DNA from 4 places in the Pantoea sp. X-Soil-OKNW-556 genome. Region 2 is predicted to be linked to each of the others. Evidence: predicted binding sites of a transcription regulator. Region 2 holds the regulator's gene; each other region holds the start of a gene.
The links. The regulator CRP, encoded in region 2, controls carbon source genes, mostly activating them, when cyclic AMP is high. The targets are predictions, from matches to a motif close to ATGTGANNNNNNTCACAT.
Positions count from the first base shown of each region.

Region 1: the regulator CRP is predicted to act here: its motif matches at 1,008-1,025, upstream of mlc (sugar metabolism global transcriptional regulator Mlc).
Region 3: the regulator CRP is predicted to act here: its motif matches at 2,892-2,909, upstream of ompW (outer membrane protein OmpW).
Region 4: the regulator CRP is predicted to act here: its motif matches at 3,150-3,167, upstream of udp (uridine phosphorylase).

Region 1 covers NZ_AP035990.1:2,232,506-2,238,433, reverse strand. Annotated here, with positions in the region: partial or broken gene AC6I8T_RS10390 (LysR family substrate-binding domain-containing protein) at 445-978, shown strand; gene mlc (sugar metabolism global transcriptional regulator Mlc) at 1,114-2,331, shown strand; gene bioD (dethiobiotin synthase) at 2,436-3,137, shown strand; gene AC6I8T_RS10375 (nucleobase:cation symporter-2 family protein) at 3,316-4,689, shown strand; gene AC6I8T_RS10370 (hypothetical protein) at 4,843-5,928, shown strand, end outside.
Region 2 covers NZ_AP035990.1:4,092,821-4,098,748, forward strand. Annotated here, with positions in the region: gene tauA (taurine ABC transporter substrate-binding protein) at 1-692, opposite strand, end outside; gene AC6I8T_RS19120 (LysE family translocator) at 861-1,463, opposite strand; gene AC6I8T_RS19125 (hydrolase) at 1,525-2,541, shown strand; gene AC6I8T_RS19130 (YheU family protein) at 2,544-2,762, shown strand; gene AC6I8T_RS19135 (phosphoribulokinase) at 2,824-3,693, shown strand; gene AC6I8T_RS19140 (OsmC family protein) at 3,741-4,145, opposite strand; gene crp (cAMP-activated global transcriptional regulator CRP) at 4,448-5,080, shown strand; gene AC6I8T_RS19150 (YccS/YhfK family putative transporter) at 5,139-5,928, shown strand, end outside.
Region 3 covers NZ_AP035990.1:2,380,925-2,386,852, forward strand. Annotated here, with positions in the region: gene AC6I8T_RS11065 (lytic polysaccharide monooxygenase) at 13-1,683, shown strand; gene AC6I8T_RS11070 (hypothetical protein) at 1,775-2,125, shown strand; gene ompW (outer membrane protein OmpW) at 2,180-2,812, opposite strand; gene AC6I8T_RS11080 (YkgJ family cysteine cluster protein) at 3,061-3,477, shown strand; gene AC6I8T_RS11085 (YciC family protein) at 3,505-4,239, shown strand; gene AC6I8T_RS11090 (septation protein A) at 4,291-4,830, shown strand; gene yciA (acyl-CoA thioester hydrolase YciA) at 4,897-5,313, shown strand; gene tonB (TonB system transport protein TonB) at 5,350-5,928, opposite strand, start outside.
Region 4 covers NZ_AP035990.1:229,479-235,406, forward strand. Annotated here, with positions in the region: gene metE (5-methyltetrahydropteroyltriglutamate--homocysteine S-methyltransferase) at 1-2,047, shown strand, start outside; gene AC6I8T_RS01020 (dienelactone hydrolase family protein) at 2,091-2,927, opposite strand; gene udp (uridine phosphorylase) at 3,229-3,990, shown strand; gene AC6I8T_RS01030 (tetratricopeptide repeat protein) at 4,066-5,334, shown strand; gene rmuC (DNA recombination protein RmuC) at 5,417-5,928, shown strand, end outside.

The sequences.
Region 1 (5,928 bases), 1.9 Mb from region 2:
TTTCTTTGCATTGCGGGACAGGCCGCCCAGGCCGCGCCGCGCCACCACCGAGAGAAAACTGCGTGATACAGTGGCACAGACGCGCGCCGCCAGCCTTGCCAGAACCAAGCCGGTTATCGCCACCAGCGTGGAGACAGGCGTGTCATTCACCCTAACGGGTAGCGCTCAGATCGTGGCCGCTGGTTTTGGTCCTTCGCATGTCTCCCAATGCTGCAACGGCAAGAGAGCAACACATAAGGGTCACACTTTCCACTTTGCTTAATCACCCGGCCCTATGGGGTTTACCCGGCGAAGCCGGGGGAGGGATTTTAATGACCACCCGTTTTGACACCCGTCAGACAAAACCAGAATCGTGGTAAACTTAATGGTAAATAAAACATTACCCCACCGACCAGCAGGATAAAACATCATATTTAAATGGGGTTAAAGACGATTAGCGCGCTAAGAATGCATATTCAGATGCAGGAGATTAACACCCGACAACAACTGGCACCGCTGCACGAAGGGCGTCTCGATCTTGGTGTGATGCGTAATACGCCGTTACCGAGTGATTTGCAGCATCAGCTGTTGCTGCGCGAACCCTTGTGTGCAGTGGTGCACTGGGCGCATCCACTGGCCGATGCCGAGGCTATCTCGATTCAGGCGTTGGCGAACGAACCTTTTGTCTTTTTCGATCCACTTGGGGGCACCGCCTTATATGGCGAGATCCTGGCGTTGCTGCACCGCTACCAGATCAAACCCTTTATTACCCAGGAAGTCGGGGAAGCGATGACCATCCTCGGCCTGGTCGCTACCGGATTGGGAGTGTCGATTTTACCGGCCTCATTCCGTCGTGCACGGCTCGCCGATGTGGTGTGGTTACCGCTGCATGAGGCTGATGCGTTGTCTGAAGTGTGGCTGGTGTGGTCAGCGACGCGCGAGCCGAGTGCGCAAATGGCAAATATGATGAAGCTGTTACAACGTAACGCTGAAACTTAAGCCAGACGGTGCGAAAACAGCCCGACATTATGTGCGACAAATCACATATCTAATCAAATATTTGGCGCTATCCGCCAATCTGCCGCACCATAGTTGCTATTTATTTAGAAGCGCGAAAATAACCGGGAGCAGGGCGTGAATCTGGACAGTCAACCTGGCCACATTGACCAAATAAAGCAGACCAACGCAGGCGTGGTTTACCGACTGATCGATCATTTCGGCCCGATTTCGCGTATTGAACTGTCCAAACGTGCTCAACTGGCTCCCGCCAGCATCACCAAAATCGTGCGTGAAATGCTGGACGCGCATCTGGTGCAGGAAACCGAGTTTCAGGAGCCTGGCAGCCGTGGCCGTCCGGCTATTGGTCTGGTTCTCGATACCCTTGCCTGGCACTATCTGGCAATCCGCATTCAACCGGGTTACATCACCCTGACATTACGCGATCTCAGCAGTCGCGCCTTACAGGAAGATCGTCTGCCACTGATTGCCAGCCCGGACAAACCGCTGTTGCAGGAGCTACAGGAGCTGGTTGATGCCTTTTTTATTCGCCATCAGAAACAACTTGAACGTCTGACAGCCATCGCCATCACCTTACCCGGCTTGATCAATGCGGCCTCGGGGGTGGTGCATCGTATGCCCGGTTACGCCATTCAGGATATGCCGCTGGGCGAAACCCTGTCGCAACGCACCGGCGTGCCGGTGTTTGTCCAGCACGATATTTCTGCCTGGACGCTGGCCGAATCGCTGTTTGGCGCGTCGCGCGGTGCGCAGGACGTCATCCAGATTGTGATTGATGAAACCGTGGGTGCCGGGGTGATTACTGGCGGGCAGCTGCTGCACAAAAGCGGGCGGGCGCTGGTGGAAATTGGCCATACCCAGATTGATCCCTATGGTCAGCAGTGCTACTGCGGTAATCATGGCTGTCTGGAAACCGTGGCCAGCATCGGTAGCCTGCTCGGCCTGGCAGCGCAGCGTTTACCCGCTCAGCCGGAAAGCCGTTTGCACGGTGTGCCGCTGACCATTGAAGCCCTGTGTCAGGCCGCCCAGGAGGGTGACCGTCTCGCGAGTGATGTGATTGCCGGTGTCGGGCACCATATCGGTCGCATGTTGGCGATGATGGTGAATATCTTCAACCCGCGACAAATTCTTATCGGCTCGCCACTGAATCTGGCCGCCGACGTGCTGTTTCCTGCCGTGAGTAGCACCATCCGTCAGCAGGCGTTACCGGCCTATAGCGATGAAATCCAACTGGCTCCCACCGCGTTTAACGATCCCGGCACATTAGGTGCCGCGGCGTTAGTGAAAGATGCCCTTTATTCCGGTTATCTGCTGATAAAACTGCTTCAGGGCTAATCCGCCCGCCTTAAGTTTGTTCTAACGCAATCTGTCAGGTACGACATTTCCTTAAACTGCTCCTTCGTCACCTCTGGTTCACATCGCTAAACGAAGGAGGAAGGGTGAAAACACTCTTTATCACCGGTACCGACACCGCGGTGGGCAAAACCGTGGTTTCTCGCGCGCTGTTACAGTGCTTTGCACAGAATGGTCAGTGCGCCGTAGGTTATAAACCTATTGCCAAAAGTGCTAAACCCACCCCTGAGGGTTTACGCAACAAAGATGCGCTGCTGTTGCAGCAGGCTTCGGGCCTGGCATTACCTTATGCCGCTATTAACCCCATTACCCTGGAAGAGGATGAAATCAGCACCAGCCCAACGCACCAAATTGATTACCCGTTGCTGAGTAAGGGACTGGCCGCATTGCAGGATCGTTCGCCGCATGTGGTGGTGGAGGGCACAGGCGGCTGGCGCAGCCTGATGAATGATCTGCAACCGCTGTCAAATTGGGTCAAAAAGGAGCAATTACCGGTTGTGCTGGTGGTGGGCATCAAAGAGGGATGCATCAGCCACGCTTTACTGACCGCAGAGGCAGTGGCTCAGGATGGTTTACCGCTGGTCGGTTGGGTGGCAAATCGTATCAACCCTGGCCTTGCGCATTATGCTGAAATCATTGATGTACTGAGTGAAAAACTGCATGCCCCTTTGTTAGGTGAGTTGCCTTACTTACCCCGTGCCGAGCAACGAGAGCTAAGCGGCTATCTCGATCTATCCTTGCTTGCGACGCATGTTGCGCACAACGACAGTGCAAAACCTGCGGCATGATGAAACGAAAAGTGGCAAATGATAATCGGCTGAATCTAAGGTTGCAGATTCAGCCGTATTTTTTTGTTGATTAATCTCTTTTAAATTCAATGATATGTTAAAAATATCACTGAATCTTATTGCTCTGGCGTGATTCATGCATCAGCTGGTCTGATGAATTTACTGCCGGAGCACCGTTATGTCGCACTCAGATGAAAAAGGTTTGCTGTATGGGCTGGAACAACGCATTGGCCCAGCCCCCGCATTTTTTGCCGCACTGCAACATGTGCTGGCAAGCGTGGTGGGCATTATCACGCCACCACTGATTATCGGTTCGGTATTGGGGTTACAGGCTTACATTCCTTATCTGATTAGCATGTCGTTATTGGTTTCAGGCCTGGGAACCTTTATTCAGGCGCGCCGTTTTATGGGTGTCGGTGCCGGGATGATCTGCCTGCAAGGCACCAGTTTTGCGTTTCTTGGCGTGATCTTATCCGGTGGCTTGATGGTGAAAGCGCGGGGCGGTTCACCAGAAGACATTATGGCGATGATTTTTGGCTGTAACCTGATAGCCGCATTAATCCCGATGTTGATTAGCCGCTGCATTGCGCCGTTGCGTAAGGTGCTGACGCCGGTAGTCACCGGTACGGTGATTACCCTGATTGGTATCAGCCTGATCAAGGTCAGCATCACCGACTGGGCGGGTGGTCACAATGCTGCCGATTTCGGCGCTCCGTGGAATCTGGCGTTGGGGGCGTTGACCTTGCTGGTGATTGTGGCGTTGAACCGTTCGCGTAATCGCTGGGCGCGCTTAGTGGCCGTGGTAGCGGGCATCGCAGTGGGTTGTATCGCCGCCGCCCTGACCGGCCATCTGCAACTTAAACCGATGGCCGAAAGCAGTTGGTTGGTGATGCCGGGCTTCTTCCGCTTTGGTTTTAATTTTGACTGGGCGATCTTTGTGCCGATTGCGCTGGTATCGGTGATCAGCGTGATCGAAGCGGTCGGGGATTTAACTGCCAACTGCCTGTTATCGCGTCAGCCGATTGAGGGCGAGGGTTTTCAGCGCCGCCTGCAAGGCGGTATCCTGGCGGATGGTATCAGTTGTGTGCTGGCCGCGATGTTCTCCGCATTTCCCAACACCACGTTTGCCCAAAACAACGGCGTGATTCAGATGACCGGCGTCGCCAGTCGTTATGTGGGGATGGTGATTGGTTTGATGCTGGTGCTGTTGGGTATTTTTCCAGTGATTGGCAACCTGTTGCAGCAAATTCCCGCCCCCGTGCTGGGCGGAGCGACGTTGGTGATGTTCGGTAGCGTGGTGGCTGCCGGTATCCGGGTAATGACACAGTCGCCGCTGGGTCGCCGCGAAATGCTGATTGTGGCCGTCTCTTTCGGCCTGGGCCTGGGAGTGGAAGCCGTGCCGGATGTGCTGAAACAGTTCCCGATGCTGGTAACCAATCTGTTTGGTCATGCGGTGACAACCGGCGGGATTCTGGCGATTGTGCTGAACGTGATTTTGCCCACGGAGCAAAGTCATCAGCCCCTCGCTTCAGCAGCAGAAGAGTCACATTAAGTGTCAGTGCCAGAGCGCAACATGAAGAGAATACTCAGATAAAAATCAGCATTTGATTATCCTGATTATTGAATAATGAAGAGCCAATACGGTCAACATTCAGTTTTAATGTTGACCGTATTCGCACTCACTTAATCTTAATTAAGGATGAATATGATTACATCAACAGGAGCAACAGAACCAACAGCAACGCCCGCTTCGTTGATTAGCCCGGACAGCAGCACGACCTGGTTAATCAACAGATGCATCAATACAACCGAGATACCTGTTACGTTCACGCGTCCCACCACAACATCAGTGACCGAAATTCATTCAACAGCCCAAAAAACCGTTAAAACTATTTTTACCAGACTACGCATCAAGCCTACCGACCTGCGTAAACATGCCTATATGGAGACACAAGACTTATGCATTGCGTTATTTAATAAATATAAGATGTTCGAAGACGGCTGCCTGAAGATCGCAGAGAGACTGACAGAAAGTAAACATATCACGGCTTTTGAAATGCGAGCCTCACAGATATTAACTGCTTTTAATTTCTACCAAAGAGAAAGCCATGATGATAGAACTCTGCATGATAAAAAAGAAATAGACATTGCCCTGTTCTATAGCATGGAAAAAATTCTGTCATCTCCGGTTGATATTGAATGCTTCAAACAGCGCCTTGCTGTGGAATATCCACTTTCAATTGATGAACTGAATAGCCTTACCGACAGGGTGATTAACGATATCGATAGTCGATTTCTGACAAATTATCTGCGTGTCGAGCTACCCGATCACACTGACAACACTGGGCGCGCTAAAGGTCATCACGTTTGCAATTCACCATTGGATGTCACCCTGAGTGAGGTCGTTGAGATAATCAGTGACGTGAATACGCAGCACAGAAAAGTTGTCATCGTTTTTGACTTTGACGATACGCTGGCGCGCGGACATGGCCCGGTTATCGTTGGTGGTACCAATCCAGAGGCAGTAAACCTTAGCAAGTCAGATGACATTCAAGGCTCATACCTTGATAAAATCGAACGAGTCATTAAACAACTCAATACACTAGACAATCTCAGTGTTTTCACTTGCATCATCTCATCGCGGCCACTTATTACGGATTGTATGATAGATATCGTCTCATTTTTAATTAAAAACAAAATTGGACATTTTTTTGGTCTCGACCAATGTGTTGACCTGGAGGGGATGAAAAATGAAATAAGAAGCGAGGTAAATAACCTGAAAAATGACAGT
Region 2 (5,928 bases):
AGGGCGCTGCGGGCAAAGGCGGTGACAATTTCTGGATGCTGCTGGGCAAAGTCTTTACGCACCACCCAGACATCCAGCGTCGGCGCGCCCCATTTGCCCACCTGCGAGGAATCGGTCAGCACCTTGCCATCCTTCTCCAGTTCGTTAACTGCCGGTGCCCAGACGTAGGCACCATCAATATCGCCACGCTGCCAGGCGGCAATGATCGCGGGGGGTTGCAGGTTCACCAGTTGGACGTACGTGGGTTTGATACCCCAATGTTTCAGCGCCGCCAGCAGGCTGTAATGGGTGGTGGAGATAAAGGGGACTGCAATCCGTTTACCGATGAGATCTTTGGGATTGTTGATGGATTTCTTCACCACCAACGCTTCGGAATTTCCGAGCTGCGAAGCCAACAGGAAGGCCTCGATCGGCAGTTGCTGAGTGGCCGCTACCGCCAGCGGGCTGGAGCCGATGTTGCCAATCTGGACATCGCCAGACGCCAGCGCACGCAACACGCTGGCTCCGCTATCAAACTTACGCCAGTCAACGGTCGCGCCGCTCTGTTTGGCGAAGGTGTTGTCGGCCTGCGCCACTTTGGCCGGTTCCGCCGAAGTCTGGTACGCCACCGTGACGTTAACCGCCTCGACCTGGAAGGTCAGCAACGCCAGCGCTGCTGCCAATGTGGTTATGGTTTTCTTCACTGCCATCATCGTACACCCCAATATTTTTATGTTGGGTGCAGTGTCGCCAGCAGTAATGGTTTCATAAAGGAATTAAAAATTATCCCTAATGAAAATCGGTTCTTAGGCAATCATCGGGCAAGACTATGCAGAATACGCAAATACAAAAAAGGCGCGTCAGACGCGCCTCGGATTGACTTAGTGCCAAATCAACAGCACACAGGCGGCGGTCAGGATTCCCATCGCCAGGTTAAAGATTTTCCACGCACGCGGGCTTCGCAGCAAACGACCAATCAGTGAGCCGAAGCCCATCCAGATCACCCCGGAAACCACATTCACCAACGCCATACCGACGCTAATTGCTACCACCGAGTGCAGGTAAGCGGCCCCCGCCAGGCTAAAGCTGGCTACGGCCCCCAACGCCATCAGCCACGCCTTTGGATTAATCAGTTGCAGTAACCCGCCCTGCCAGAACGGCGTTGGAACCGGCGGGGCCGAATCCGTATCCAGTTGCTCATACTCCGCCGTGGCGATTTTCCATGCCAGCCACAGCAGATAAAGGCTACCGGCGATTTTCAGAACCAGATGTAAGGCAGGATAGAGTAGGATAAGGCCACCCACGCCAAAGGCCACCATCAGCAGCATCGCCTGCATACCGATCATGATGCCGATTAACAACGGGAAAGAACGCAGAAAGCCAAAGTTGGCAGCGGAGGCGGTAAGTAACATATTATTAGGCCCTGGCGTGATCGCAGCGACCCAGAGAAAGCCCAGCATTGACAAAAACAGACTCAGTTCCATGTTGATTCGGGTGCTCCTCACCCAGGAAAGCCAAAAAACCCATCGAAACTATCAGCGAGATATGCATCAGACAAGCGTTTACCACAGTAATTTTGACTCCCCGCCCGAAGAGGACTTCATTCCTCTCAGCGGTTTTCGCAATCCGCATCTGCAAACTCTGCTGCCGCGTCTGCTCAGGCGGCGCGTGACTCTGCGCCCACACTGGCAACGCCTCGATTTACCGGACGGCGATTTTGTCGATCTTGCGTGGAGTGAAGACCCTATTCAGGCCGCGCACAAACCACGCATGGTGCTGTTTCATGGTTTAGAGGGCAGCTTTCACAGCCCCTATGCGCATGGGTTGATGCAGGCATGTCAGGCACGCGGTTGGCTGGCAGTGGTGATGCATTTTCGCGGGTGTAGCGGTGAACCGAACCGCCTGCACCGGATTTACCATTCCGGCGAAACCGAAGATGCCAGCTACTTTCTGCGCTGGTTAAAGCGGGAATGGGGCGATGTCCCCACCACCGCCGTCGGCGTGTCGCTGGGCGGTAATATGCTGGCATGTCTGACCGGGTTGGAGGGACATGATGCGCCGCTGGATGCCGCAGTCGCCATCTCTGCGCCCCTGCTGCTGGAACCCTGTAGCCAGAAGCTGGAGAACGGTTTCTCACGTTTTTATCAGCACTACCTGCTGACGCAGCTGAAAAAGAACGCTAAACGTAAGTTGAAAGCCTGGCCTGGCACCCTGCCGGTCGATTTACGCGAACTGCGCGCCCTGCGCCGCCTGCGCGACTTTGACGATGCCGTCACCTCCAGAGCACACGGTTTTGTCGACGCAGGCGATTATTATCATCGTGCCAGCGCGATGCCGCTGCTGACCGGGGTACGCAAACCGCTGCTGATCATCCATGCTAAGGACGATCCCTTTATGACCGACGCAGTAATACCGAAGCCGGAGCAACTGTCGTCCTCGATTCAATATCAGCTGACGCAGCAAGGCGGCCATGTCGGCTTTGTTGGCGGTACGCTGCTACGACCGCAAATGTGGCTGGAACAACGCGTGCCGCAGTGGTTATCAACTTACCTGGATGTATGATCGTGATTATTCCGTGGCAACAACTTGAAGCTGAAACGCTGGAAAACCTGATCGAAGCCTTTGTATTACGCGAAGGCACCGACTACGGTGAACAGGAGCGCAGTCTGGCGCAAAAAGTCGCTGATGTGCGTCGCCAGCTGGAACGCGGTGACGCAGTACTGGTGTGGTCAGAACTGCACGAAACCGTCAATATCATGGCACGCGGTGAATTTCGCGGCTAATGCACATCCCGGCTTTTCGTGCTAACAATGCTCATCGCCGGACTTCACAGGGAGCTTTGTTATGTCAGCCAGGCATCCGATCATTGCCGTTACCGGTTCCAGCGGCGCCGGAACCACCACCACCAGCCTTGCCTTCCGCAAAATATTCCAGCAGTTGAACCTGCATGCGGCAGAGGTCGAAGGTGACAGTTTTCATCGCTACACGCGCCCTGAGATGGACATGGCGATCCGCAAAGCGCGCGACCTTGGCCGTCATATCAGCTATTTCGGCCCGGAGGCCAACGATTTTGGCCTGCTGGAGCAAACCTTTAAGCAATACGGTAAAACCGGTCTTGGTCAGTCGCGCAAATATCTGCATACCTATGACGAGGCCGTGCCGTGGAATCAGGTGCCGGGTACCTTCACCCCATGGCAGCCGCTGCCGGAAAACACCGATGTGTTGTTTTATGAAGGCTTGCACGGCGGGGTGGTGACGCAGCAGCACAACGTGGCTGAACACGTCGACTTATTGGTAGGTGTGGTACCGATCGTCAACCTTGAGTGGATTCAAAAGCTGATTCGCGACACCAGCGAGCGCGGCCATTCACGCGAAGCGGTGATGGATTCGGTGGTGCGTTCGATGGAAGATTACATCAACTTCATCACCCCGCAGTTCTCACGCACCCATATCAACTTCCAGCGCGTACCCACCGTCGATACGTCTAACCCGTTTGCTGCGCGTGAAATTCCATCACTTGATGAAAGCTTTGTGGTGATCCATTTCCGTGGTCTGGAAGGTATTGCCTTCCCCTATCTGCTGGCGATGATTCAGGATTCCTTTATCTCGCATATGAACACCCTGGTGGTGCCCGGCGGCAAAATGGGTCTGGCGATGGAGCTGATTATGACGCCGCTGGTGCAGCGACTGATTGAAGGCAAACGCATCGAATAATCAAACATAACCGTAACGGCGCGATTTATCGCGCCGTTACGACCGGGCTAGAGTTCAATAACCTCGTAGCTGTGGGTGATTTCTACCCCTTTGCCCAGCATAATCGCTACCGAGCAATATTTTTCAGCCGACAGATCAACCGCCCGCGCCACTGCTTTATCGCCCAGCGCTTTGCCGGTAACAATAAAATGCAGGTTGATATGTGTGAAAATGCGTGGCGCTTCTTCACGACGTTCCGAGGTCAGTTTGACCTCACAATCCTTCACATCATTGCGCCCTTTTTGCAGGATCGACACGACGTCAATCGCGCTGCAACCGCCTGCCGCCATCAGCACCATCTCCATCGGGCTCGGTGCTTTGTCGCCCGAATTGCCATCCATTAATATCTGGTGACCTGATGAGGATTCTCCGAGAAAGGTAAGCCCTTCCACCCATTTAACCCGTGCCTGCATTATTCTTTCTCCTGAATAGGCTGATTTGCCGCCAGAGTACGCTTTCACCTGAGAAACAGCAATCCAGACTAATCGCCCTTTTGCTGAAGCGAGACAACAGAAGACAGCTAGCAAAAGCTGTGCTACAAACAGAGCTGAAAATATTTTCGTCGCAATAGACGAAGGCGGGAAGAATCAGAAGCCTGGCTTAAGAGTCCACCCGAATAATTTTCCTTAACAGGAAGCGCTCTACGATTTCACCGCCTGACAGGGAAAACTGCCCCCTGTGTTTTGGGCACGATTACAACAGAGGATAATAGCGAATGGTTCTCGGCAAACCGCAAACAGACCCTACACTCGAATGGTTCCTGTCCCATTGCCATATTCACAAATATCCATCCAAAAGCACCCTGATTCATCAGGGTGAGAAAGCGGAAACGCTCTACTACATCGTGAAAGGTGCCGTTGCGGTGCTGATCAAGGATGAAGAAGGCAAAGAGATGATTCTCTCCTACCTCAATCAGGGGGATTTCATCGGCGAGCTTGGCCTGTTTGAAGAAGGTCAGGAACGTAGTGCCTGGGTACGAGCCAAAACTGCCTGCGAAGTGGCTGAAATTTCCTACAAAAAATTCCGTCAGCTGATTCAGGTAAACCCGGATATTTTAATGCGTCTTTCGGCGCAGATGGCGCGTCGCCTACAGGTGACATCAGAAAAAGTGGGCAACCTTGCCTTCCTTGATGTGACCGGTCGCATTGCGCAGACGCTGCTCAATCTGGCCAAACAGCCCGATGCCATGACCCACCCGGACGGGATGCAGATCAAAATCACCCGTCAGGAAATTGGTCAGATCGTCGGATGCTCACGCGAGACAGTTGGCCGTATTCTGAAAATGCTGGAAGATCAAAACCTGATCTCCGCACATGGTAAAACCATCGTCGTTTACGGCACCCGCTAATTTCTTCTCACCCACGGCGTGATGGCAGCATCACGCCGTTTTTGTCTGCGATGAGCTGATGTGGCGTCGAATCATCTATCATCCCGAAGTGAACTATGCCCTGCGGCAAACGCTGGTGCTGTGCCTGCCCGTGGCCCTCGGCTGGCTGTTTGGCGACCTGCAAAAAGGCTTGCTGTTCTCCTTAGTGCCCGCCTGTTGCAACATCGCCGGTCTTGATACGCCCCATAAACGCTTTTTTAAACGCCTGATTATTGGCGGTTCCCTGTTTGCGACCGGCAGCTTTCTGATCCAGTGGCTGACGGATTATCACGTCCCCCTGCCGCTGATTCTGCTGGTGCTGCCACTATTAGTGGGCGTGACGGGTGAGATCAGCCCGTTGCATGGCCGCTTGTTACCCGCCACGCTGATTGCCTCCATCTTTACCCTGAGCCTGGTGGGACGTATGCCGATCTGGGTGCCTCCGCTGCTCTATATCGGCGGGACCTTGTGGTATGGGTTGTTCAACTGGTTCTGGTTTTGGCTGTGGAAAGAGCAGCCGATGCGCGAGTCGCTGAGCCTGCTGTACCGTGAGCTGGCGGATTATTGCGATGCCAAATATACCCTGTTGACGCAGCTGACCGACCCGGAGAAAGCGCTGCCGCCGTTGCTGGCACGCCAGCAAAAAGCGGTAGATCTGATCACCACCTGCTACCAGCAAATGCATATGCTGTCGGCCAGCCGCGATAACAGCCATAAACGCCTGACGCGTGCCTTTCAGGTGGCACTCGATTTGCAGGAACATATCTCCGTCAGCCTGCATCAGCCGGAAGAAGTGCAAAAGCTGGTGGAGCAGAGCCATGCTGAAGCGG
Region 3 (5,928 bases), 1.7 Mb from region 2:
GGATATTCCCTGATGAAACTTAAACATCGGACGTTGCTATCTTTAGTAATTGGTAGCATCTGTGCTGGCTCCGTACCCAGTGTATTTGGTCATGGTGGCTTAGTTGAGCCACCAGCACGTCAGTATTATTGCAATCAAAACCAGAATCTTGATGTCTGCAAAAAAGCCTCCGCAGAAAGCAATGATGGTGGTCAGTCGATTTATACCTGGCAAGAGTTGACAGGTTTTGTTGGTGGTAATCACAGCGCAGAACAAGCCAGAAAAGAGATCCCCAGCACCCTCATTTGCTCAGGTACCGATAAAGGGAGAGGATTCAGTTCACCGCGCGCCGAATGGCACACCACGCTGATCAAGCCAGACAGCAACGGTAAGGTCAAAATGCGTTATGGCTATACGCAACCTCATGACCCTTCATGGATTGAATTCTATATCAGTAAAAAAGGGTACAATCCGGCAGAGAAAGCCCTGGGCTGGGACGATGTGGAGTTACTGGATACCGTTGTTTCTTCCAAAGCAACTCAAAAAAGACCAGGAGACGTTCCGGGCGCTTACTCCAGCTACGAAGATTTTAATATCACCATTCCGGCAGACCGTACCGGCCGTGCCGTGATTTTTTCACGCTGGCAGCGTAATGACCCCGCTGGTGAAGGCTTTTACAACTGTAGTGATGTGATAATCGATCAGCCAGGAAGTGGTGAATTACCGACTGAACCCGAGAATCCGGGTGGTGAGGATGGCGGTCAAACTACCGATTGGTTTGAATACAGTAAATTTGCCCACGAGCACAAACCGGTAGCCGGTGAATATGTTCACTTCCGTTTGATGGGTGGCACTAAAGGTACCAACCTGGTTGATATTAAAAAAGAGATCACTGCCGCTAACGTTAATGATAAATGGATTGCTGAGCTGGCAACTGAAATTAACACCAACCATTCCAATTTTGTTCTGATCGGTAAGCAAAGCACCAGCGGCAGTATTTCATTTGACCCAACCGATCTTCGTAATAATGGTATCTTCTTACAAGATAATATGCAGTCAGTTGTTATGACTGTTGAAAAAGCAACGAATGCACCGGTTGCGGTGGCAGGGACCAACTTTACCGTTGAGAGCAATAAAGAATCCCGTAATTATCCACTGGATGGCTCTGCCAGTAAGAATGCGGATACCTATAAGTGGACGATTGTCTCGGGTCACGATATCGGCGCAATGCAAACCCTGGACAATGGAGCATGGGTGCAGAGCGTCAGCACAGCGAAAGCCCGTGCGCTGATCAAACCTGGCACAAGCGGTAAGGTTACCTACCGCCTGACAGTGAAAAAAGGTGATAAAACCGATAGCAGTGATATCACTGTGACGGTAAAAGCGACAGAAACCAAACCGATCGCCAATCTGGAAATTCAGGGTAACGACACCATTTCAACAGGAAACCTGCGTGCAACCCTGAGTGCGGCCAATTCAACCTTACCGGGTAATGCTTCACTCGATACCGCTAAGTTTGAGTGGTCGGTGCTGAACAACGCGAATAAGATTGTGTTCAAACATCGACATGGTCAGATTGCGACTCTCGATTATCCGGCCTCAGTAGTAATGGAAGATTTCGATGTTGACGTTCAGGTAAAAATTACCGACCCCAACACGGGCCTTTCTTCAACTGCCACCCAGACGGTTAAAGTTCGCCGTTAATCACCTGTCACACGCCTTGTAATTATCAAGGCGTGTTGATTATCTCATCGCCTCCGGTTTCGTCAGGAGGCGAATGCTCAGGAAGTCGTATATGACAAGGACAATTAAGGTTCTTTGCCTTGTGCCTTCAGCACTGCTGCTATGCTCGCTGTTTTCTCAGGCAGTACAATCTGCCCCCCTGCCACTGGTATGGGGAATAAAAGAGCAAAGACTGACGGTGACGAATAACGGTAAAGTGCCGATCCAACTCGACAAAGATATCAAACTGCTTCCGGATGATGCGCTTGTGGCGTTGAATGAAACCACAGTACTTCCGGGACAAACCGTCATCGTTTACGGTGCCTGTCCACACCATCTGCCGCTGCAAAAAGAGGTGATGTTTACGCCAATAACAGCCGATGGACAGCAGGAAGCATCGCAAACGTTGCCGCTTACCCACTGATATTCAGACCAGGTCGCCATATATGGCGACCTGGAACTGTCATCCCATCGCCAATCAGAAACGATAACCGACACCAAAGAAGAACACCCAGGGATCGATACGGGTATCAATATTCTGTTGTTGTCCATTCGCTTTAAATTTTACGGTGGTATCGATATCCATGTACCACAGTGAAGCATTCAGCATCCAGTCGCGGTTGATTTGATAATCTACGCCCACCTGACCCGCCGCTCCCCAGGAATCTTTCACGCTAAGGTCGGTCAGACCCGCATCACGACCGGTCTGGTTGAATTTGGCATCATAAAATGTGGTGTAGTTTATACCCACACCCACATACGGACGGAATTGGCTTTTACTGTCGAAGAAATAATATTGCGCCATCAAGGTGGGTGGCAGCTGGCGTACTGTTGCCAGATTACCTGTTGGTCCCAGACCAACCTTATGACGGAATGGCGTCGCAGCCAACAACTCGACACCGATGTTATCGGTGGCCATATAGGTAAAAGTCAGACCCAGTTGCGTATCATTACTCACGTTAAAACCGCCCATACCCAGCACATTGTCAGAGCCTTCGGTCGGACGTACTGTCGCGCTACCCGCACGCATAAAGAAGTCACCCGCCTCATGGGCCAGTGCCAATTGTGGGATCGCCAGTGCCACCAGCAGCGCGCATTTTGCCAGTTTCATATTCACTCCTTTGCCAGAATTGTTGATGTTATTGATCAGCGTTGGTGGCAAAGATCTAACGCTTTTTCAGGCAAAATGCATGTGAATCAATTCAAATAAATCACTTATAAAACAATGAATTGATTCAGATCAATTTTGGCCTTACACAGCGTAATAAAAATCCCCTTGCGAAAATTTCACAGCGTGACTACTTTGCTATTTCTCTTCCGTTGATTTTGGTTCGATGCTTAGGAGAAGCGGGCGATCAAATGAGCGATTCACTTAACCCTTGTATGACCTGTGGCGCCTGCTGCGCCCATTTCCGTGTTTCTTTCTATTGGGCCGAAGCTGACGATGCGGGCGGCCTTGTTCCCGTTGAATTAACCGAACCCCTCAGCCTGTTGATGCGGAATATGCGCGGCACTAACGTACGCGAACCGCGTTGTGTGGCATTGCAGGGCGAGATCGGCGGCTGCGTCTCTTGCGGCATTTATCAACACCGTCCTTCCCCTTGCCGTGAATTTGAGATGTCGGGTGAACATGGCGTGCTGAACGAAGCCTGCGATCGGGCCAGAGCGCGCTATGGTTTACCTGCTCTTTTTCACCCTTCTTTACCTGAGATGACAGAAAGATGTCCTAATCCGGGTGCCAGCCTGCCCGCAGAACATGTACAATCGCCGGGTTAATTAACCCGGTTTCTCCAAGGAGTGTACATGTCTATCACGGCAAGCTCGTTATACCGTGACACAGGAAATTTTCTGCGCCATCAGCTGATTACCATTGTGCTGATGGCGTTGCTTACCTCATTTATAACCGTGATTATCGGCCACGCCCTGACGCCTGGTGCTGACCAGTTGTCGCTGTTGAGTCAGAGCGATGACAGCGCTTCTTCGCTGTTTGAACTGGTACAGAATATGTCGCCGGAACAGCAGCGTATTTTGCTGCGCGCCTCAGCAGCAGGCACCTTCGCGGCGCTGGTGGGAAATACCTTGTTATTAGGCGGTATGCTGTGCCTGATCCCGATGGTATCAAGCGGTCAGCGTGTGAGCGCGCTGCGTGCCATCGGTGCTTCAGCACCAACGCTGCCCAAATTGCTGCTGCAAACCTTTTTAATCACCCTGCTGGTGCAACTCGGCTTTATGGTGCTGATGGTGCCAGGGGTGATGCTGGCGATCCTGCTATCGCTGGCACCGGTGATGCTGGTCAATGAGAAGATGGGTGTGATGAGTGCGATGCGCGCCAGTATGCGCATGGCATGGAAAAATATGAAACTGATCGCGCCGGCCATTATTGTCTGGCTGCTGGCGAAAATTGCGCTGATGTTCTTTTTCTCCTCGCTGACGGTACTGCCCGCCAATGTCGCGTCTGTGGTTTTGAACGCGTTGGGGAACATGGTTTCCGCCATCCTGATTATCTACCTGTACCGGCTGTATATGCTGTTACGTTAACCTTATGGCGCTCGTTGAGCGCCTGAATTAACGCCCCTGACTGGATATTCTATGAAGCAGTTACTCGATTTTCTCCCTTTGGTCGTGTTCTTCGTTTTCTACAAGCTTTACGACATTTTTGTCGCTTCGGGCGCGCTGGTGGTTGCCACGGGTATCGCGCTAATCGCCAGTTGGGTGCTGTACCGCAAACTGGAAAAAATGACCATCATCACCTTCGTACTGGTTGCCGTGTTTGGCACGCTGACGCTGGTGTTCCATAACGATGAATTTATCAAATGGAAAGTGACGGTGATTTACTCTCTGTTTGCGCTGGCGTTGCTCTACAGCCAATGGTTTATGCAGCAACCGCTGATTCAAAGCATGCTGGGTAAAGAGTTGCAGCTCCCGGATTCGGTCTGGCGTCGTCTGAATATTGCCTGGGCGATTTTCTTCCTCGCCTGTGGCCTGGCGAATATTTATGTTGCATTTTGGTTATCGCAGGAGTTTTGGGTTAACTTTAAGGTGTTTGGTCTGACAGGTCTTACCCTGCTGTTTACCCTGTTAAGTGGCGCATACATCTGGCGACACATGCCACAACAAGAAGAAAAATAATCTCTGATGCCCGGCTCTGCCGGGTTTTTTGGCGCTTGCCGCCTCACCTGCATAAGAACTGAAGCAATGGACGAAAAACATAAATTGCCGCAAGGCGAAATGGTGCTGCGCACGCTGGCGATGCCAGCAGATACCAACGCCAACGGTGATATTTTTGGCGGCTGGCTGATGTCGCAGATGGATATGGGCGGTGCCATCCTGGCAAAAGAGATTGCTGAGGGCCGTGTCGCAACAGTACGGGTGGATGGCATGAGTTTCCTGAAACCCGTTGCGGTAGGTGATGTGGTGAGCTGCTATTGCCGCTGCATTCGCACCGGTAACAGCTCGATGACCATCAACGTGGAAGTGTGGATCAAAAAAGTCTCGTCGGAACCGATTGGTCAGACATATTGTGCGACCCAAGCGGTGTTTATTTATGTCGCTATTGATAACTCCGGCAAGTCACGACCACTGCCACCGGGTAAAGCCAATCTGAGTGATTAACAGCGCTAAAAAAAGCGGTCATTGACCGCTTTTTTCTTATTCGATATTCGCGCCACCGTTGATGCGGAACACGATATTCATCGTCAGGTTGGTGCCGGGACGCCCTGGCTGATAGCGCCATTTCTTCATCGCCTGCTTCACTTCACGTTCAAACATGTTGCGCGGTTCCGCAGACAGAATCTGAATGTTATCGACACGACCGTCACTATCCACATCGAACTGTACCCGCACCCGTCCCTCAACGCGCAGCGCGAAGGCGCGTGCCGGATAGGCTGGCTTACTGACACTCATCGCTTTCGGACCATCAGAAACCGAAGGCGTGGAGGTTGGCGTGGTTCGCGGTGCGGTCGTCGGGCGCGTCTGGGTAGTTGGGGCGTCAGTTTTCACCGGAGCCTGCGGCTTCGCCTCTTCGCGTGGTTTCACCTCACGTTTCGGCTCATGCTTCTTCTCTACCTTCGGCTTGGGTTTTGGCTTCGGCTCAGGTTTTGGAATCGGGATCGGAACTGGCTCGGCTTTTGGTGGTTCCGGCGCGACTTCTGGTACTGGCTCAGGAGTGGGTTCTGGCTCTGGTGGCGGCGGGGTCTGCACGGTTGGCGCAGGTTCAGGCTGCACTTC
Region 4 (5,928 bases), 3.9 Mb from region 2:
GCTGCTGGGCAACGTACCGGCACGTCATCAGAATAAAGAGGGTTCAGTCGATCTCGACACCCTGTTCCGCCTGGGCCGTGGCCGTGCACCGACCGGTGAACCGGCGGCTGCCGCGGAGATGACCAAATGGTTTAACACCAACTATCACTACATGGTGCCGGAATTCACCCGTGGGCAGCAGTTCAAACTGACCTGGACCCAATTGCTGGACGAAGTGGACGAAGCGCTGGCGCTCGGCCACAACGTCAAACCTGTGCTGCTCGGTCCGGTGACTTACCTGTGGTTGGGTAAAGTGAAGGGTGAACAGTTTGACCGCCTGTCATTGCTGCCAGCGATCCTGCCGGTCTACCAACAGGTGCTGGCTGAACTGAAAAAACGCGGTATCGAATGGGTGCAGATTGATGAACCGGCACTGTCGCTGGAACTGCCAGCGGCGTGGCGCGCGGCGTTTCAACCCGCTTATGACGCGCTACAGGGTGCAACCAAACTGCTGCTGACCACCTACTTCGACAGCATCGGCCAAAACCTGGAAGTGATCAAAGCGCTGCCGGTGCAGGGCCTGCACGTTGACCTGGTACACGGCAAAGACGATATTCAACAGCTCCACCAACAACTGCCTGCCGAATGGCTGCTGTCGGTCGGGGTGATCAACGGTCGCAACGTCTGGCGTGCTGATCTCAGCCGCTGGTTTGAGCGCCTGCAACCGCTGGTGGGGCAACGCCCGCAACTGTGGATTGGCTCCTCTTGCTCCCTGCTGCACAGCCCGATCGACCTGAGCGTGGAAACCCGCCTGGATGATGAAGTCAAAAGCTGGTTCGCCTTCGCCCTGCAAAAATGCGCAGAGCTGGCATTGTTGAGCAAGGCATTGAATAACAATGATGCCCAGTCACTGGAAGCCTGGAGTGCGCCAATCCGAGCCCGTGCCCACTCCAGCCGGGTGCACAATGCCGCCGTGGCGCAGCGTTTGGCCAATATTCAGGCCGCAGATACTGAGCGTCACAGCGCTTACCGTGAACGCGCCAAAGCGCAACGTAACCGCTTCAATCTGCCCGCATGGCCAACCACCACCATTGGTTCATTTCCCCAGACCACAGAAATTCGCGGCCTGCGCCTCGACTTCAAAAAAGGCAACATTGATGGCGGCCACTACCGTACCGGCATCGCTGAACACATCAAACAGGCGATTGTCGAGCAGGAACGCCTCGGTCTGGACGTGCTGGTGCACGGCGAAGCGGAGCGTAACGACATGGTCGAATACTTCGGGGAAAATCTCGATGGCTTCATCTTTACCCAGAACGGTTGGGTACAGAGCTACGGTTCACGCTGCGTCAAACCGCCAGTGATCATCGGTGATGTCAGCCGCCCGGCAGCCATCACCGTGGAGTGGGCGAAATATGCGCAGTCGCTGACCGACAAACCGGTCAAAGGTATGCTTACCGGTCCGGTCACCATCTTGTGCTGGTCGTTCCCGCGCGAAGACGTCAGCCGTGAAACCATCGCTAAACAGATTGCGCTGGCACTGCGCGACGAAGTGGCCGATCTGGAAAAAGCCGGTATCGGCATTATCCAGATTGACGAACCGGCGCTGCGTGAAGGCCTGCCGCTGCATCAATCTGACTGGGCGGCGTACCTCACCTGGGCGGTGGATGCGTTCCGTCTCAACGCCGCCGTGGCGCAGGATGACACCCAGATCCACACCCATATGTGTTATTGCGAGTTCAACGACATCATGGACTCGATTGCCGCCCTGGATGCCGACGTGATCACCATCGAAACCTCACGTTCCGACATGGACCTGCTGGATGCGTTTAAAGAGTTTGAATACCCAAATGAAATCGGCCCAGGTGTGTATGACATCCACTCACCGAACGTACCGAGTGTTGAATGGATGGTGGATTTGCTGCGTAAAGCCGCGCTGAGTATCCCGGAGCAACGTCTGTGGGTGAATCCGGACTGCGGTCTGAAAACCCGAGGTTGGACAGAAACCCGTCAGGCACTGGCGAATATGGTTATCGCGGCGAAGCACCTGCGCGGTGAAACAGCCTGAATGCTGTGTTGACACTTTGGGGCGCGCAAGCGCCCCTTTTTTATTACGCGTCAGGCGTGACGCCATACTGTTGGAACCACGCCAGCATGCGCGTCCAGCCATCTTTTGCGGATTCCGCATGATAGCTCGGACGGTAATCAGCGTTGAAGGCATGACCCGCTTCGGGATAAACCACAATCTCCGCTTTGGCATTGGCGGCGTGCAGCGCCTGGCGCATCTGCTCAACGCTCTCCAGCGGAATCCCCTCATCCTGACCACCGTACAGGCCCAGCACCGGGGCATTCAGATCAACCGCTATATCAATCGGGTGCTTCTGCTGCTTGAGCGTCTTATCACCCACCAGGCGACCATACCAGGCGACCGCCGCACGCACCTGCGGATTGTGCGCGGCAAACAGCCAGCTTATGCGGCCGCCCCAGCAGAAACCGGTAATCCCCATACGCCGAATATCGCCGCCGTTGCGGGCGGCCCAATTGGCGACATGGTCGAGGTCGGATAACACCTGTGAGTCCGGCACTTTGCTTACCAACTCTTTGAACAGGGTTGGGATATCGGTGTATTCGCTCGGATCGCCCTCGCGGAAATAGAGTTCCGGTGCCACCGCCAGATAACCCTCCAGCGCCAGACGGCGGCAGATATCCCGGATATGCTCATGCACGCCAAAAATTTCCTGGACTACCAACACCACCGGCAATGTCCCTTGATACTCTTTCGGGCGGGCATAAAACGCGGGCAGATTTTCCCCCTGGCTCGGAACCGAGGTTTCTCCGGCATGGATTGCCTCGCTGTGGGTAAGGATGGTGCTGCTGGCGGTCGGTTGGACGGCGGGAGCAAAGCCACCCGTTGCAGATTTTTGTGCCATATTGTCTTCGGTTTTCATTGTTCTCTCCATGCTGGCAAGTGCGCAATCACGTAACTATAGCCTGGCCGTAGAGGCCGGGCGGGTGTAGGTTTCAGAGGGGATACGCATGAATTCTTCTTCTCTATTAACACCGCCGACTGAACTTACACAGCACCGGATGTAGCAATTCAGAATGGCAGACCGCTGATGTGTGACTTAAATCACGAAAATATTTTCTGTTAATGTAACTTTCATTATTTATAGTGAAATTACTCACATATTTATCGCGTCTGCTGACGTAAAGTGGCGCGCATATCCCTATATCTACCAGGAGTCTGTTATGGCCCAGTCTGACGTTTTCCACCTTGGCATCACCAAAGCCAGCCTGAAAGGAGCCACACTGGCCATCGTTCCCGGTGACCCGGAGCGCGTGAAGAAAATTGCGGCGTTGATGGACAACCCGCAACATCTGGCGTCGCACCGTGAATTCACCACTTATCTGGCTGAACTGGAGGGGAAACCGGTGGTGGTGTGCTCCACCGGCATCGGCGGGCCGTCCACCTCAATTGCCGTCGAAGAACTGGCGCAACTCGGCGTGCGCACCTTCCTGCGCGTGGGCACCACCGGCGCGATTCAGCCGGGCATCAATGTCGGTGACGTGTTGGTCACCACCGCATCAGTACGCCTGGACGGTGCCAGCCTGCATTTCGCACCGATGGAGTTCCCGGCAGTAGCCGATTTCACCTGCACCACGGCGCTGGTGGCGGCGGCGGAAGCCTGTGGCGCAAAAACCCATATCGGCATCACCGCGTCGTCAGATACCTTCTATCCCGGCCAGGAACGTTACGACACTTTTTCCGGGCGCGTGGTCAGCCGCTTCCAGGGTTCCATGAAAGAGTGGCAGCAGATGGGTGTCCTCAACTATGAGATGGAATCCGCTACACTGTTAACCATGTGCGCCAGCCAGGGGCTGCGAGCCGGTATGGTGGCGGGTGTCATCGTGAACCGTACGCAGAAGGAGATCCCGGATGCGGCGACCATGAAACAAACCGAAAGCGATGCGGTGAAAATTGTCGTTGAAGCTGCGCGCCGGTTAATGTAGCGCGCCCGGCAGCGGGCTATGGTTCGCTGCCCGTTAAGGATGCGCGCAAGTTCAGCGGATTACTGAGAGTCTTTTATGCGCAAAACTGTTGCTGTTCAACGCCCGGCCTTTATGACCAACCCGGTAGCGATGCAATCCCGTGTCGAAGGTGCGGCCGCGCGCTTCCGTCAGGCGATGGCGGCGGCGGATTATCCCGCCGCCCGCCGCTGCTGTGAAGACGTGCTGCGTGTGATGCCACATAACATGCAGGTGTTAAGTGACTACGCGTTGACTTTGATGCGCACCGGTGATTACAACAAGTCCTACAAAACCTACCTGAAAATCTATCAAGCCTCCGCCGACCAGCGGGCACAGGCGTCTGAAACCTGGCTGGATGGCCTGACTGAAGTGTGCGGCTGGCTCAATAAAGCGGATGAGGTGGCGCGTTACGGGCTGGAATCGTTGCAGCAATCTGATGCGAAGTTCAGTACCGGGCAGAAGCACCCGATCCCGGCTGAGGCACCACCGGCTTTTGATGCCAGCAAGCCCCAGGAAAATATCATCGCCTTTAGCCTGTATGGCAATCAGCCGCGATATTGCGAAACCCTGATTAAAAACGTTGAGGTAGCACGCGAACTCTACCCGGCCTGGACCTGTCGCGTTTATCTGGATGACAGCGTACCGCAGCATGTCTGGCAACGTTTGCAGCAGCCTGATGTGCAACTGGTCGACATGTCTGAGGAAAAAACGTTGTTCCCGACGTTGTGGCGTTTCCTGGTGATCGACGACCCCAGCGTCAAACGCTTCATCGTACGTGATGCCGACTCACTCCTTTCTGAACGTGAAGTGGCCGCAGTCGATGCCTGGCTGCATTCGCCTTACTGGTTCCATCATATGCGCGACTATTTTACCCACACCGAGTTGCTGCTGGCGGGGATGTGGGGAGGTTGTCATGGCGTATTCAGCCAGGTGGAACAACAGATGCGGGATTTCATCGCTGAGTATCAGGGCAGCGAACGTTTTACCGACCAGTTCTTTCTGAAACGGGCGCTGTGGCCGACAGTACGTGACAGCATCCTTAATCACGACGATATTTTCCGTTTTCATCATGCTCAGGCGTGGCCCGCACATCCTCCAATCCGCTGGCAGACGGACAAGTTTCATGTAGGCAGCAATGCCGGGTTTTCCAGCATGGCGGGGAAAGCCAGCGTGGCGGATGCCGAGTGGCAGCAGGTTACACTCACCTGGGCCGGGCAAAGCTGGAGCTATCCGGCCAGAGTGCGCAACGGCGAATGGGAACTACCGATGCCATTTTTCCTGATAGAGGCGTGGAAAGCAGGTGAGTTAACGGTGCAGACGTTATAAGCCGCTATCCGGCAGAATTGTCTGGACATTCATACAGTACGCCTCTACCTTTTCCCTCAGCGAGACGATCCGCGGGGGAATTATGGATCAGCAACTTATCATCATTAGTGGCGCATTGGCGTTGGCCGGTTTTGGCATCGGCTGGATTGTGGCGCAGATGCGAGCCGGTCATCAACAGGCCAGCTTCTTAACGGAACGCCGCTTATCTGAAGAGGCGCAACTGCGTCAGCAGCAGCAACTGGAGCTGGCACAGCAGCAGGTGCAATTGCGCGAGCAGGAACTACGCCAGCTGCACGGTGCGTTGAGCGGTGCACAGGAGCGCCTGCAACAACTCGATTACTGGCGCGGCGAAAGCGAACAGCTCAGCCGTGAACTGCGCAATCAGCTGGAGGTGAACAGCGCGCAGGAAGCCGAATTGCGTGAAGTCACCATCCGCCTTGAAGAGACACGCTTTGCCGCTGAGGAGAAACAGCGTCTGCTGACCAACAGCGAACAGCGCCTGAGCGCCCAATTCGAAAATCTTGCCAATCGCATCTTCGAAAACAGCGGTCGTCGTGTTGATGAACAAAACCGCCAAAGCCTGAACAGCCTGAT